Regions from separate parts of the Pandoraea sp. NPDC090278 genome, predicted to be linked through region 2. Evidence: predicted binding sites of a transcription regulator. Region 2 holds the regulator's gene; the other holds the start of a gene.
What was found. Region 2 encodes NrdR, which represses ribonucleotide reductase genes. Its sites were predicted from a motif close to CACNANATNTNGTG; they were not measured.

Region 1 (7,781 bases), on a different contig from region 2:
AGCTTCTCGTGATCCAGCTCGTAACCGTTGGCCGTCTGCTTCAGGTGAGCCACGAGGTTCACCGAGCCGAGGTTACACACGGCGATTTCCGTCTCGCTCGTGTTGAGCGTGATTTCCGTGCACAGGTTCGACGAGTGCACCACGCCCACGTGTTGCTGCGGCGAGCGGATGTTGCACGGATCCTTGAACGTGATCCACGGATGGCCGGTTTCGAACAGCATGCCCAGCATCTTGCGCCACAGCGCTTGTGCCGGCACCTTCTTGAACAGCTTGATCTCGCCGCGTGCGGCCTTCTCTTCGTATGCCGTGTAAGCCTGTTCGAATGCCTTGCCGTACTTGTCGTGCAGATCCGGGCAGGTCGACGGCGAGAACAGCGTCCACTCAGCACCTTCCATCACGCGCTTCATGAACAGATCGGGAATCCAGTTCGCCGTGTTCATGTCGTGCGTACGGCGACGATCGTCACCCGTGTTCTTGCGCAGCTCCAGGAATTCTTCGATGTCCAGGTGCCACGTTTCCAGGTAGGCGCAGACCGCGCCCTTGCGCTTGCCGCCCTGGTTCACGGCCACGGCCGTGTCGTTGACCACCTTGAGGAACGGCACCACGCCCTGGCTCTTGCCGTTCGTGCCCTTGATGTGCGAGCCGAGTGCGCGAACCTGCGTCCAGTCGTTGCCCAGACCACCGGCGAACTTCGACAGCAGTGCGTTTTCCTTGAGCGCTTCGTAAATGCCTTCCAGATCGTCCGAGACGGTCGTCAGGTAGCACGACGAGAGCTGCGAGCGACGCGTGCCCGAGTTGAACAGCGTCGGCGTGGAGCTCATGAAGTCGAAGCTCGACAGGATCTGATAGAACTCGATCGCACGTGCTTCGCGCTCGACTTCGTTCAGCGCCAGACCCATGGCCACGCGCATGTAGAACGCCTGCGGCATTTCGATGCGATGGCTATCGATATGCAGGAAGTAGCGGTCGTACAGCGTTTGCAGGCCGAGGTAGTTGAATTGCAGGTCGCGGTTGGCGTCGAGCGCGGCGGCCAGCTTGACCAGATCGAACGAGAGCAGTTGCTCGTCGAGCAGTTCAGCGTCAACGCCTTGCTTGATGAAACGCGGGAAGTATTCGATGTAACGCGCGGCCATCTCGCCCTGCGGCACTTCTTCGCCAAGGATTTCGCGGCGGATCGTGTGCATCAGGATACGTGCGGTGACCTGGCTGTACGCCGGTTCCTTCTCGATCAGGGTACGCGAGGCGAGGATCGCCGAATCGTAGACCTGCGACAGCGGCACGCCGTCGTACAGGTTCTTGATGGTCTCGGCCAGAATCGGCTCGGCGGTGACTTCACTGCCGAGATTGTCGCAGGCTGCGTTCACCACGCCGCGCAGCGCCGCCATGTCGAGCGGACGCGACACACCGTTGTCGGTGACATTGAGCCCCGGGGTGTCGGGCGTTGCCGCCTCTTGCGTGGCCTCACCGGCGTGAGCGCGCTCTTGCGAACGCTTCTCGCGGTACAGCACATAGGCGCGGGCGACGTTGTGCTCGCCTTCACGCATCAGCGCGAGTTCGACTTGATCCTGAATGTCTTCGATGTGGAACGTACCGCCGTTCGGGCGGCTGCGCACCAATGCGCGCACGACGTTTTCCGTCAACTGTTCCACGAGCTCGCGTACGCGCGCCGAAGCCGCACCCTGACCGCCGTTCACTGCCAGGAACGCCTTGGTCACGGCGATTGCGATCTTCGACGGCTCGAAACCCACCACCGTGCCGTTGCGTCGGATCACTTTGAAGTCGGCGTTGGTCGCCGGCTCGAATGCGCCCGTCGTCTGGGGCGCCGACGCACCCGTGCCACTGCCAGCGTTCGCGGCGGGCGTCGGGTTCGGGCGGGTGAGGTTTTCGTTAGTCTGCATGTAAAAACTCCCGTTCCAATGAGATGGTGCTGTTAGCGCACTTCCACCAGCAATACTGAGTACTGAAGTCGGCAAAAATGCGCCCTGGGGGCGCCGATGGAGCGAAGTGCTGAACACCGCACGACCGACGGACGGCCAAGGGTTCGAGGTGTCCGCTGCACGGCTTTGCTGCTGTGCCGCCCCACAAAACGCCGCAGGACAAGCACGGTATTGATGGATCTTGCTTCCCGGTCACTGACCACTATATGTAGTGGTTGGGGGCCGGATTGGCACTAAGTATAGTGGAGATGACGCACTCCGCAAAATCAAAAATTTCATTCCCGGGAAGGCCCGTCGGGTCTTCGTGTCAAGCAAAACCTGCCCCCCGGTGAGGGTTAATCTGCCTTCTGAAACGGCAGCGCCTCCGGTTCCAGCGCGGCCATCCGACGCAGCCGTTGCCACTCGAAGTGTGGCCCCGGGTCCGTCTTCCGACCAGGTGCTATATCGGCATGTCCGGCCACGGCTTGAATCGGATAATGCTCACGCAAAACGCGCGTGAGCGCCGCCAATGTCGCGTACTGCGCCGCCGTGAAAGGTACGTCGTCCGTCCCTTCCAGTTCGACGCCGATCGAGAAATCGTTGCAGCGTGTGCGTCCCTCGAACGACGACGCCCCCGCATGCCACGCCCGTGCGTCGCACGAGACGTACTGTTGCAACGCACCATCGCGACGCACCAGAAAATGCGACGACACGTGCACGCCGCGAATCTCGTCGAAGAACGGATGCGCGTCGTGATCGAGCCGATTCTGGAAGAACGCCGGAATCTCGTCGCCACCGAATTGCCCCGGCGGCAGCGAGATGTTGTGGACCACGAGCAAGCCGATGGGCATTTGCGGCGGACGCACGTCGAAGTTCGGCGACGGCAGACGCTCCGCCTCTCGCACCCATCCTTCGGCGTCGAGTGTGAGCGTCGGCAGTTTGTCCGGTGCGTTCATGCATCACCTCGCAAACGCGTGGCGGCGTCGACACCGTTGCACCGTCCGAATCGACGCATCGATGGAGACGGGCTAGATAGAAGCGGGGCAAACGGCCGGAGCGAAACGTTAGGGGACGCAGATGACTGGAGCATGACGGGCACAACGAACTCCCGTAGAGCGAGGGGTGGCATTGTAGCCCACTTGGCGTGACGTCGCCGGTGACCGGCCCGATCGGGAAGTCCGCCGCGAGGCAGGCGAAGTCCCAGTGTCATGTGGGACTTCGCCTGAAACAAGTCGAAAAATAAAAAGGAAATTCCCAAAGAAGAAGCCCCTCGCCTGACTTGGCCGAGAGGCTTCCGTGGGCGTGTCCACGCCCGGGGATGGCACCGCTCTCGTGTCATACAACACGGACACCATCCCGCGCCGCTCACAGGTGCGACGCTAATGGCCGTTGCCGGCCGGTGAAACGCGTTTGCACTCTCAATAACGTCACTGTCCTTGCTCTCCCTCCGTTCGATTTCAGGGGAACGCCGGAATCGCGGCCTCGATGCCCTCCATATGGGCTTCGGGGTGATGCTCCTTGAGCATCTCGCGAATCTCCTCGACGCGGCTCTCGCGCACATCCACCATCAGCAGGATCATGCCGCGCTCCAGCGGTTCACGAAACGCTTTGAGTCGCGAGTTAGGCACCGAGACACCGATCATGCTCGACACCCATGCGCCGAACAGCGCGCCGAGCGGTGCCGTCACGATCATCAACTCCCATTGGGGACGTGTGCCCACGATGGGGAAAAACGCCGCGACTGCACCGACTGCCAGACCACAGAAGCCGCCGATCACGAGCCCGGCTTCGGCGCCGTGCACGATATCGGAAGTCTGTAGCAGGTTAGCCTCGTGCAGTCCCTCCAGGTCCATTTCGTCACGTGCCATAAAGTGGATGTGACGCTCCTCGATCCGGGCGAGCAACAGATCGCTCATCGTGCGCTGGGCACTGGCCAGATCGGGAAGAAGGAAATACATCCGTCTGCGCATTAGCATGTTGCGCCCTCCTGTCGTCGCCCCTTCCGCCTGCAAGACCGTTTCGACACGGCTCAACGAATGGGGTCGGTTACTGTGTTTTAGTGCATGCGACAGGCATGCGCAAGCCGGTGCAAGCCGTGAGCGGCGATGCACAGCGTTCGCAGGAAAACAGGGGGACGGGCGAGATGTGCAGGGATGCGCGATCGCTGCGCGGACGGGCCGCGCAGCGGGACTCAGACGCGGTGTTCGCGCGCGAGGTAGGCGTCGCGATGCGCCGTGCTGCAAAAATGTTTACCACCGGCACCCGACAGCGATTCGCTTTCGGGAAGATAGGTATCGCACTCGCTGCAACGCACCATGCGCTCGGCGGGCGGCAGCGATTGCTGAGCCGTGGTCTGGCCGCCATTGCCCTGCGGCGTGCGCATGCGCTCATTACGCTGAGGGCCGTCGGAATTGCGCTTACGCTCGTTGTGGCGCATCCACCACGTCCCGGCAATAAGGAGCAACAGTAACAACAGGATATTGCGCATCGCGCTTCAAGTCTCCGTCATGCGATGCAGCACCACCTCAAGCACGAAGCGAGAACCGACATACGCCAGCAACAGCGCCACGAACGACGCCAGAACCCAACGCAGCGCGACCTTGCCGCGCCATCCGTAAAAATGCCGCCCCAGCAGCACCGCGCCGAACATCAGCCACGACACCACCGCGAACACGGTCTTATGATCGATGCGCACCGCGCGCCCGAAGAGCGCCTCGGAGAACATCACGCCGGAGATCAGCGTCAGCGTGAGCAGCACGAACCCCGCGCCGATCAGACGGAACAGCAGCTTCTCCATCGTGAGCAGCGGCGGCAGCGTCTCAAGCCAGCGCGAGAGCCAGCCCGTCGCCTCGTTGCTGCGCGACGGATGCAGTTGCCGCTCGGCATAGATCATCAGCAATGCGTGCAGCGCCGCCAGCGCGAACAGCCCGTAGGCCATGTTGGCGATGATGAAGTGCGCCTTGAACACCGGATTGGCGGCAAAGCCCAGAATGCGCACGTCCGGAAAAATCATCGGCAACAGACACGCGACAGCCGCCACGGGTGTGACCATCAGTCGCAGGCTCTCGAGCGGGAAAAAGAAACTTTCGATCCAGTAGATGCCGACCGAGAGCCACAACATGGCCGAGAGCATGTACGCGAAACCGAAGTGCATGCTGTCGGCGCGGAAGATCGTCTGATGCAGCAACACCCCGTGCAGCACGAGCGCGGCGAACAGCGAAAGCTGCATCGGCCAGCGCGAGGGCGTGCCCGTGACAGGCGCAGGCGCGACTTGTCCGCCCGCGAGTGCGAGCGCGGCGTCGCGCCGGTATCCTTGCCACGAACAAACCGCCAACCCGGCGTAGAGGATGGCGGTCAGCGCATACAGTAAAATAGTCATGTTTGAAGTTTACACCAGCCCATGAGGGGCGCGCTGCCGTGCTTGCCACCGCCGTCTACGGCCGGGGGGCGGGCAACCGAGGCCGCTGAAGGTCTTACAGGATACGTTTCATGCTCGACAATCTCACTACGCGCCTTGCCAAAGTCGTCAAGACCCTGCGCGGCGAAGCCCGGCTGACCGAGGCCAACACGCAGGAAATGCTGCGCGAAGTGCGCCTCGCCCTGCTCGAGGCCGACGTCGCCCTGCCGGTGGTGCGCGATTTCATCGCCAAGGTGAAGGAAAAGGCCCTCGGTGAGGAAGTCATTTCCAGTCTGTCGCCCGGCCAGGCCCTCGTTGGCGTGGTGCAGCGCGAACTGACCGCGCTCATGGGCGGCGATTACGAAGGCCGTGCCGCCGAACTCAATCTCGCCACCACCCCGCCCGCCATCATCCTGATGGCCGGTTTGCAGGGTGCGGGTAAGACGACGACGGTCGGTAAGCTCGCCAAGCTGCTGCGCGCCCAGAAGAAGAAAGTCCTCACGGTTTCCACCGACGTCTACCGCCCTGCCGCTATCGCCCAGTTGGAGACGGTCACGAAACAGGTCGACGCCGACTTCTTCCCGTCGCAACCCGACCAGAAGCCGGTCGATATCGCCCGCGCCGCTGTGGACTGGGCACGTCGCCATCACCATGAAGTGCTGCTCGTCGATACGGCAGGCCGTCTTGGTATTGACGAAGCGATGATGCAGGAAATTAGTGCCCTGCACGCTGAGCTGAAACCGATCGAAACGCTGTTCGTCGTCGACGCCATGCTCGGTCAGGACGCCGTGAACACCGCCCGCGCCTTCAACGACGCGCTGCCGCTCACCGGCGTGGTGCTCACCAAGCTCGACGGCGACTCGCGCGGCGGTGCGGCACTGTCGGTGCGTCACGTTACCGGCAAACCGATCAAGTTCGTCGGTGTCGGCGAAAAGCTCGACGGCCTCGAAGTCTTCTACCCGGATCGCATGGCGAACCGGATTCTCGGCATGGGCGACATTCTCGCGCTCGTCGAGGAAGCCCAGCGCGGCGTTGACGTTCAGGCCGCGCAAAAGCTCGCCGACAAGGTCAAGAAGGGTGGCGACTTCGATCTGAACGACTTCAAGGCGCAGATCGGTCAGATGAAGAAGATGGGTGGCCTGTCGTCGCTCATGGACAAGCTGCCGGCCCAGTTCCAGGCCGCCGCCAGCCAGACCAATATGGATCAGGCCGAGAAGCAGGTGCGTCGCATGGAAGGCATCATCAACTCGATGACGCCCGCCGAGCGCGCCAAGCCGGAACTGATCAAGGCGAGCCGCAAGCGCCGTATCGCCGCCGGTGCGGGCGTTCAGGTGCAGGAAGTCAACCGCATGCTGAATCAGTACGATCAGATGCGCACGATGATGAAGAAACTCAAAGGCGGTGGCATGATGAAGATGATGCGCAGCATGAAGGGCATGATGCCCGGCATGCGCTGATTGAGACTCATCCGGTCGCGGTCCGGTCTGAACTACGGGCTTTCCGTATATACTCCGGGCCGCACATAGCGAAACCCCCGCAACACCGTTCCACAGGGTCGCCCCATATGAACCGCGAAGAAGCGCTCGAAGTATTCCGTAATTCCGAAGAAATCGTCTCCTCGGACGAGGTCAACCGGTCCGTCGACACCATGGCCAAAGCCATCAAGGCCGCCGTCGGCGACGACTTCCCGATGGTGCTGTCGGTCATGGGTGGCGCAGCCGTCTTCACTGGCATGCTGTTGCCGCGTCTCGACTTCCCGCTCGAATTCGACTACATCCACCTCTCGCGCTACAACAACACCACCACTGGCGGTGCGATGCAGTGGCGCGTTGCGCCGCGCGACTCGGTGCGCGACCGCGTGGTGCTCGTGCTCGACGACATTCTCGACGAAGGCGCGACGATGGCCGCGATTCGCGACCGCATTCTCGAGATGGGCGCGTCGAAGTTCTACAGCGCCGTGCTGTGCGAGAAGATCCTGACGAAGGACAAGCCGTCGCATCCGGATTTCTGCGGCTTCACCGTGCCGGATCGCTACGTCTTCGGTTGCGGCATGGACGCCAAAGGATACTGGCGCAACCTGCCCGCGATTCGCGCGCTGACAACGCCGCGCTGATAAGCACGCAACACCGTCGCAGGGTGTGTCCCGCGACAAATAAGAAAGGGGCCTGCTCACGCAAGGCCCCTTTACTTTTGTGACGTCCGACAGCGGCGGGCGCTTCAACGGGCATCAGAACTGGTGGACGAAGACTTTCACGCCCTTCAGGATCATCTCGACCGAGATCGCCACCAGAATCAGCCCCATCAACCGTTCGAACGCCGCCACGACCCGCGAACCCAACCATCGCTCGATACGGTCGGCAAGCAACAGCACCACCGCGCACACGGCCATCGTCACGCTGAGCGCGGTAATCCATTCGAGCATGCGTCCCGGTTGCTGCGAAACCAGCAGCATGACGGTCGCGAGCGCC
Region 2 (7,781 bases):
GCGCCGTTTGTCCGTCGCCTGAAGGGGCTCGCGTGCGAGGCGTCGAACAAGACAGTGCAGGACGAATTGAAGAATCCGGTCGGTGTGCGTGCGCTGGCGGCCGAAATGGCCTACCGGCTGGGCCGGATTTCTGCGCTGGACATTCGGCCGTGGGCGCAAAGCGCGCATGCGGTGGCGAGGGCTGGGGACGCGGCGTGCGGCGCTTCGCCCGGCGCTGCCGCCGCGTGCTGTGAACCGGATGCGCTCGTGACCCGGCTGCTGGCTCGGCGTGATCACCTGGTGGAACGCCTCGGCGGCACGTGGGCTGCGCAAACCTGGGCGCACATGTATGACACGCGTGCCAGGGCGGTTGATGCTCGGCAGGCGCCGTTCCTGTGTGCGGGGCGGCGTTAATTACAGGCGGTGGCGTCAGACGCATCGTGGTCTGAACGTCATCTGACTCTCAAGCCGTCGTCGGCATCCCCAGCAGTGCCGGTGCGGCGCTCACGAGCGTATCGATGGCGGCGCGCAGCTTGGGAGACGGATGCCGCGTGTCGGGCCAGACCAGATGTAACGGGGTGCCCGGCACGCGAATCTGCGGCAGCAAGCGCACTAGCGTGCCGTCGGCGATCGCGCGCATGATGACCCAGTGCGGCATGCACGCGATGCCAAGCCCCTGCTCGGCAGCTTCCACGAGCGCGATCAGATCGTCGAGGATGAAGCGCGGCGAGCGATGCGGTCCGTCGGCGGGCATCATCGGCGTGGGCCATCGATACAGATTGCCCGCGCGTCCGTACATCAGACATTCGTGACCGGCGAGATCGTCGACCGTCTGCGGTGTGCCGTACGTCGCCAGATAGGCAGGGGACGCGCACAGCATCATCGTCTGTTCGCCAAGCGAGCGCGCCTTGAGTCCTGGTGTGTCGTCGAGCCGCCCGCTCCGTACGGCCAGATCGTAGCCTTCTTCCACCAGATCGATGCGGCTGTCGCAGAACGCCATCTCGAGACGCAACTGCGGATGCGTCTTCGCCAGCGCCAGCAAGACAGGCGCAATGCACTGCCGCCCGATGTGCACGGGCATCGTCACGCGCAGCTTGCCCATCGGCGTCTGCGAACCGGCACTCAGCTCGTCTTCTGCCTCGGACAATTCCGTCAGCACCTTCGTGCAACGCTGGTAAAACGTCTGGCCTTCGCCGGTGAGGTGCTGGCTGCGGGTGGTGCGGTGGAACAGGCGTACGCCCAGCCGCGCCTCCAGCCGACCGATGCGTTTGGCGACAGCCGAGCGGGTGAGATGCAATCGTTCGGCCGCGCCCGCAAAGCTCCCGGCGTCGACCGCCGCGACGAACGCCGAGATGCCCGAAAGCCGGTCGGGTGTGTAGGTCTCATTGGTTCTCATAAGTCGCCAATCAGTAGATAAATTGCCATCACTGCTTCGAAGTATTCTCCAATAAGCTGATCCTTGTCCACCCGGCTTGCCGGGATATCCGTTTTGAGAACGTCGACGAGGAAATTGGCAATGACAACGATGCAGCAATGGCAAATGACGACGCTGGGCGAAGCCTCGCTCAAGCTGGCGACCGGGGAAGTCCCGACGCCCGGGCCGGGCGAAGTGCTCGTGAAAGTGAATGCGGTGTCGCTCAACTATCGCGATGCCCTCATGATCGACACCGGCATGGGATTGCCGGTGACGTTCCCGTTCGTGCCCGGTTCGGACATGGCGGGGGAAGTGGTGGCCGTGGGCACAGGCGTAACGCGCGTGAGTGTGGGCGAGCGCGTCGTCAACACGTTCTGGGATCGCTGGAGCGAGGGGGAACTAGCCCCGGCCGGTTTGCAGATCTTCGGCGGCACCTTGCAGGGTGTACTTCGGGAGTACGCGGTGTTCGACGAGGCGGCGCTGGTGCGCGCGCCGTCCACGCTTGACGACGTGGCTGCTTCGACGCTGACGTGTGCCGGGCTCACCGCCTGGTTTGCGCTGTTCGGGACCGGCCGCAAGCTCGTGCCCGGCGAGACGGTGCTGTCCATCGGCACCGGCGGTGTGGCGTTGTTCGGTGCGCAACTGGCGCTTGCTCACGGAGCAAAGGCCATCGTCGTGAGCGGCAGCGAGGAAAAGCTGGCCCGCGCGGCGGCGCTGGGGGTGACGCACGGTGTCCAACGCCGGGAAGGTTGGGCGGACGAGGTCCGTCGACTCACCGAAGGCCGGGGCGTCGAACAGGTGCTGGAACTGGCCGGTGGCGACATGCGCGAGACGATGGCGGCGCTCGCGCCCAACGGCAAAATCTCCGTGATCGGCACGCTGGGCGGGGATTCCCTGCAAATTCCGGTCTATCCGGTGCTGCTCAAGCGGGCGCATGTGCAGGGCATCGGGGTGGGGCACCGGCAGGGGTTGGAGGCGCTCGGTGCGATGATCGACCGCCACGGTATTACGCCGGTGGTGGACGCCGTCTACGACTTTGCGGATGCCGCCGAGGCGCTGTCGCACTTGCGTCGCGGGGCGTTCGGCAAGGTGGTGGTGCGCGTCTCCGGGTCAGTTGCCTAACGTCCCAAGCTCGCATAAACTATCGACGCCACAAACCCCGCGTGACTGGCGATTAGGGCCCACACCCTTGTGTGCCCGAGGTGGAGCAACCCACCGGGAAGCGCCGGGGTCTTATTTGCCGTTCGCCTGGGCAGCCGTGATGGTTGGTGCTGCCCTGTCATCGTCTTCCGAAGCACAAAGGAAGACGCGCCGCAGCATCCCCTCCCGGAAAATCTGTTCAACTCAACGGAACCGCCATGTTCGACAAATCGAAATCTACCGTTGCCTCCGTCGATCCCGACGTCTGGGCAGCGATTCAGAAAGAAAACCAGCGTCAGGAAGATCACATCGAACTGATCGCGTCGGAAAACTACACCAGCCCGGCCGTGATGGAAGCGCAGGGTTCGCAGCTGACCAACAAGTATGCGGAAGGTTATCCGGGCAAGCGCTATTACGGCGGTTGCGAGTATGTCGACGTCGTCGAACAACTGGCGATCGACCGCGTGAAGGCGCTGTTCGGCGCAGAAGCCGCCAACGTGCAGCCGAACTCGGGCTCGCAGGCTAACCAGGGCGTGTACTTCGCCATGCTCAAGCCGGGCGACACGATCATGGGCATGAGCCTCGCGCACGGCGGTCACCTTACGCATGGTTCGCCGGTCAACATGTCGGGCAAGTGGTTCAACGTCGTGAGCTACGGCCTGAACGAAGCCGAAGACATCGATTACGACGCTGCAGAGAAGCTGGCGCAACAACACAAGCCGAAGATGATCGTGGCAGGTGCCTCGGCCTTCGCGCTGAAGATCGATTTCGAGCGCATGGCCAAGATCGCCAAGTCGGTCGGCGCTTATTTCATGGTCGACATGGCGCACTACGCCGGTCTGATCGCCGCAGGTGTGTACCCGAACCCGGTGCCGCACGCCGACTTCGTCACCACGACCACGCACAAGAGCCTGCGCGGCCCGCGCGGTGGCGTGATCCTGATGAAGGCCGAGTTCGAGAAGCCGATCAACTCGGCCATCTTCCCGGGCATTCAAGGTGGCCCGCTCATGCACGTGATCGCCGGTAAGGCCGTCGCGTTCAAGGAAGCTGCATCGCCGGAATTCAAGGAATACCAACAGCAAGTCGCGAAGAACGCACGCGTGATGGCCGAGACGCTGGTCAAGCGTGGTCTGCGTATCGTGTCGGGCCGTACCGAATCGCACGTGATGCTGGTCGACCTGCGCGCCAAGAACATCACCGGTAAGGCTGCCGAAGCCGCGCTGGGTGCTGCGCACATCACCGTCAACAAGAATGCGATTCCGAACGATCCGGAAAAGCCGTTCGTGACGAGCGGTGTCCGTCTGGGCTCGCCCGCCATGACCACGCGTGGATTCAAGGAAGCCGAAGCCGAACTGGTCGGCAACCTGATCGCCGACGTGCTGGACAACCCGGAAAACGAAGAAAACCTGGCCCGCGTGCGCGCACAAGTGGCTGAGTTGACCAAGCGTTTCCCGGTCTACGGCTAAGCCACGGCGTCGCACGCATGCGCTGCCCATTCTGCCGACACGACGACACGCAGGTCATCGACTCGCGTGAAGCGGAAGACGGCGCCGCTATCCGGCGGCGTCGGAAATGCCCGTCGTGCGACAAGCGCTTCACGACTTACGAGCGTGTCGAACTCGCGATGCCGGTTGTCGTCAAGAAAGACGGTAGCCGCGCCGAGTACGACCGCGCGAAAGTGCGCGCCAGTATGCAGTTGGCGATTCGCAAGCGCCCTGTCAGTGCCGAAGCGATGGATGCCGCGATTGCGCGCATCGAGTACAAGCTGCTGGCCGGTGCGGAGCGTGAAGTCATCAGCCAGCGCATCGGCGAACTGGTGATGCGCGAGTTGAAGCGGTTGGACAAGATTGCGTACATCCGCTTCGCGTCGGTCTATCGAAGCTTCGAAGACATCGCAGAATTCCGCGATGTCCTTGAGGAGATCGACAGCCCGGACGTCAAGCCCAAGCGCAAGCCCGTGGCCTGAACGCGGGCGGCGTACGCTGCCTGCGTTGAAGACTGCCGGGCAGACTTAGGTGGGTAATGCCCCGCCGGTCGAATGAATGTCGAAAAACCCGTCGTGCCTGAAAGGGCGCGACGGGTTTTTTTATGGCCATCCGCAGGGCATCCTCATACGTTGATGACGGGCACTCCCCGTGCGGAACAACCCGAAATTCAAGCGTGGGACGCGGCTGAAAGGCGCTGTCACGCCGTTGCGCGCGCGCCGCACGTGTCGACGTTTTTGGGGAAATAAGAAACGTAATAAACACTGTTTTGGGATGATTCGGAAAACCTTTAAATAGATTTTATAAGAATGGTCCCAAATGAAAATTCTGATTGAATTATGGGGTAAGTACTAAAAAATCATCAGAACTGACAGAATTTCGATAGCTCGTCTCTAGAATTCACAACCTTGATGGTGGCAGGTGTGTCGCTGTTTTGGCGATAGCGAGTTAATTCGCTATTTGATGTGAATTGAAAATAAGAGATTTATCGAATGCAAAAGAATCATCCGAAGTCGAATGTCCTGCGTCAGACGAAGATTTGTGTGGCAGCTGCGGCGGTGGTGACGGCTGCTGCGCTGCCGGGGCATGCGGTATCGCAGACGGAACCGCAGTGGGAGCGTGAACGTGATGCACGTATGACCGTACTGTCCAGCGCAATCGGCGCGTTGGATCCGGAGCTTGGTGCGGCGAGGGCGACGGAGGCATTTGCCCAGAAGATTCATGAGCAAATGGATGCCGCATCGGCTGCACTTGTTGAAGGTGCAAAGAGATCTGATATAAAAGATTTGCTTGAATTGTTGGTGACGTCCGTCGATGAGACGTTAAAAACAGATGATAAATATCTGACGGCCGATGGGTTAAAGAAGAAGGGCGAGCTTTCGGCGTTTAAAGCGCGCATCGAAGCTGCGATGCAGGCAGCGGCAGGATCGGACCGTAACGCGATGGCGACCGCGCTTACTGCTCTGGAAGATGAAATGAAGAAGCACACCGGCTTCCTCGACGACACCGTGAAGGCCCGCGAGCCGGTCGAGCGCAAAAGCGATCTGCTCGCCCTGAAAGAGACCCGTGTTAGAGAGGTCGATTCCGAGGCCGGACTGAACGCACTCAAGAACACGCGCCAACTGGATGCGACGACGCCCGGCGCTGCGACACATCAGGACGTGCTCACGTGGAGCGACAGGAACCTGACCAACTTCATGGCGGACGATGTGGTGACCGCTACCCATGACGTCATCGGCAAGGACAGCATCCTTGAGTTCACGCGTCGCTCGGGAGAGGAATCGGACGCGATTGCAGGAACCGGCGGCGTGCGTGACGTGGGCACGCTCCACGCGCGCAGGTCTGCGGACCATGATGTGCGCGTCGACGGCGGCACGCTGAACGTTCATCAGGAGATTGGCGGGGACGGCCGACTCGATATCACGGTCGGTAAGGGCGGCAAGCTTCATTTTGCCGACGACGGTGTCGGCGTGTCATCGGATGCAGGCGACGTGACACTGTGGGCCGTCCGCAGCGAGAAGGGATCCCCCGATGGCGGCGCGATCGAGTTTGGCAAGCGTACGAGCTCGGGGACGGCCGAGATCATCCTGAAACAGGGCGGAAGCCTGCATTTCGCCGAGGGCGCCGACGCAGGCATCAGCGACATCGACATTGCAACGGGGGCAAATGCCACGTTCCACACGGCGAATGCCGCCGCCGCGAAGATCCAGAACAGCGGGACGCTGACGTTCGAGGCGGGGGCACAGGCGGGTCGCGCCGATATCGTGAATACGGCGGGTGGGCTGACGACGTTCCAGGACACCGATCTTCAGCGCGTCGAACTCGTCAACCTGGGCCGGATTCAGTTGGAAAAGACCAGGGGCGGATCGGCAACGTTGATCAATGGCATCGATGGACATGTGGATGTGCTCGATTCAGATCTGCAACAACTCGGATTGGCCAACGTCGGCGTCGTCAAACTGCGAGGCAATACACAAGCAGACGGTGCCCGAATCGAAATGCTGGGCGGCAAGCTGAACATCGCGGATATCGAGGCGCAGGCGCCGGGACGCAAGGCCGAGAAGACGTTGTCCATCGGTTCTCTGAGCGGCATCGGGCAAGTTGTCACGGGAGACACGAAGCTGGTGCTGGGCGAGCGCAACGAAGACGACTATTTCGACGGCGAGATCGTGCGCGAGGAGGCGTCTTCCGGCGCAGACGCCAACACACCGCGCCGCGCTACCAAGTCGCACACGCAAGTTGCGGCGGCAACCGGCTCGGATGTCGTCAAGACGGGGACCGGCAATCTGACACTGGGTGGCGATCAGAGCGGCGTTGCCAGTCTGCGTATCGAAAGCGGCAGCGTGACGGCCGCGCACGCGAATGCTCTTGGCTCGGGCACTGTGACAGTGACGGATAAGGGCGCAGTCAAGCTGGCGTCCGATGTCGACGGCGTGAGCCACGTTGACAACGCCGGTCGGATTGACCTCGGCACGAACAAGCTGGCTGTGCAGAAGTACACGTCGAAGGCGGGCGCGAAAATCAGTTCGCATGTGTCCCGCGTGGGGGATAGCGTCGCCAGTGGGGCGATTCAGGTGTCGGAAGACAGCGACTTCACGAACACGGCCATCGACGTCACCGTGGCCAACGACATCGCGCTGGCTGACATTCAGGACAAGCTCGGCGTGGTGAGCGTAGCCGAAGGGAAAACGGCCAAGCTCGGCAAAGTCACGATCGGCAGCATCGTTGGCGGGAAGACGGTGGATCCGACGGACCCTACCGATCCCACCGATCCGACCAAACCCACCGATCCGACCAAACCCACCGATCCGACCAAACCCACCGACCCGACCGATCCGTCGGGCATCATCACCAGCCAGAACGTCGTGCAGTACCTGGCGACTGACGGCAACTACAGCGCGAACGAGCGGGCGGTGCTGGCGTCGGTCAACGGCATCACCGTGGGCGATCTGACCTCGGGCAAGGTCGGCGGCAAAGTCCTCTCGGAGATGGCATTGCAAACAGCGGGTTCGGACGAGCAGCGCCGCTCGGCGAGCCTGCTCTCGGGCGAATCGCTGGTGAACAATGCCCTCGCCGCGCAAGGCGCGACAACGGCATTCCAGCGCGGTATGCAGTCGCGCATGCTGGCGGGCGGCGCAATGTTCGACGACAGGACCGCTAACGGTGCGAATGCCGATAGCCATGGCATCGCTGGCTGGGCGTCGTTCTCGGGGGGCAACACGGCGCAACGTGGTGATGCCCTGTCGTTCGACGTGCGCGGTATC

Region 1: a site for NrdR is predicted at 2,138-2,151, ahead of ACIQWO_RS22695 (ribonucleoside-diphosphate reductase subunit alpha). Genes of this name have one in related genera too.

The regions. Positions count from the first base shown of each region.
Region 1 covers NZ_JBIVYJ010000006.1:453,635-461,415, forward strand. The annotation lists gene ACIQWO_RS22695 (ribonucleoside-diphosphate reductase subunit alpha) at 1-1,898, opposite strand, end outside; gene ampD (1,6-anhydro-N-acetylmuramyl-L-alanine amidase AmpD) at 2,273-2,872, opposite strand; gene ACIQWO_RS22705 (DUF1269 domain-containing protein) at 3,374-3,886, opposite strand; gene ACIQWO_RS22710 (PP0621 family protein) at 4,108-4,404, opposite strand; gene ACIQWO_RS22715 (inner membrane protein YpjD) at 4,411-5,295, opposite strand; gene ffh (signal recognition particle protein) at 5,406-6,770, shown strand; gene ACIQWO_RS22725 (hypoxanthine-guanine phosphoribosyltransferase) at 6,878-7,426, shown strand; gene ACIQWO_RS22730 (MarC family protein) at 7,541-7,781, opposite strand, start outside.
Region 2 covers NZ_JBIVYJ010000003.1:169,367-177,147, forward strand. The annotation lists gene ACIQWO_RS13170 (hypothetical protein) at 1-393, shown strand, start outside; gene ACIQWO_RS13175 (LysR family transcriptional regulator) at 443-1,375, opposite strand; gene ACIQWO_RS13180 (NAD(P)-dependent alcohol dehydrogenase) at 1,505-2,515, shown strand; ZMP/ZTP riboswitch at 2,547-2,654, shown strand; gene glyA (serine hydroxymethyltransferase) at 2,752-3,999, shown strand; gene nrdR (transcriptional regulator NrdR) at 4,017-4,499, shown strand; gene ACIQWO_RS13195 (autotransporter domain-containing protein) at 5,010-7,781, shown strand, end outside.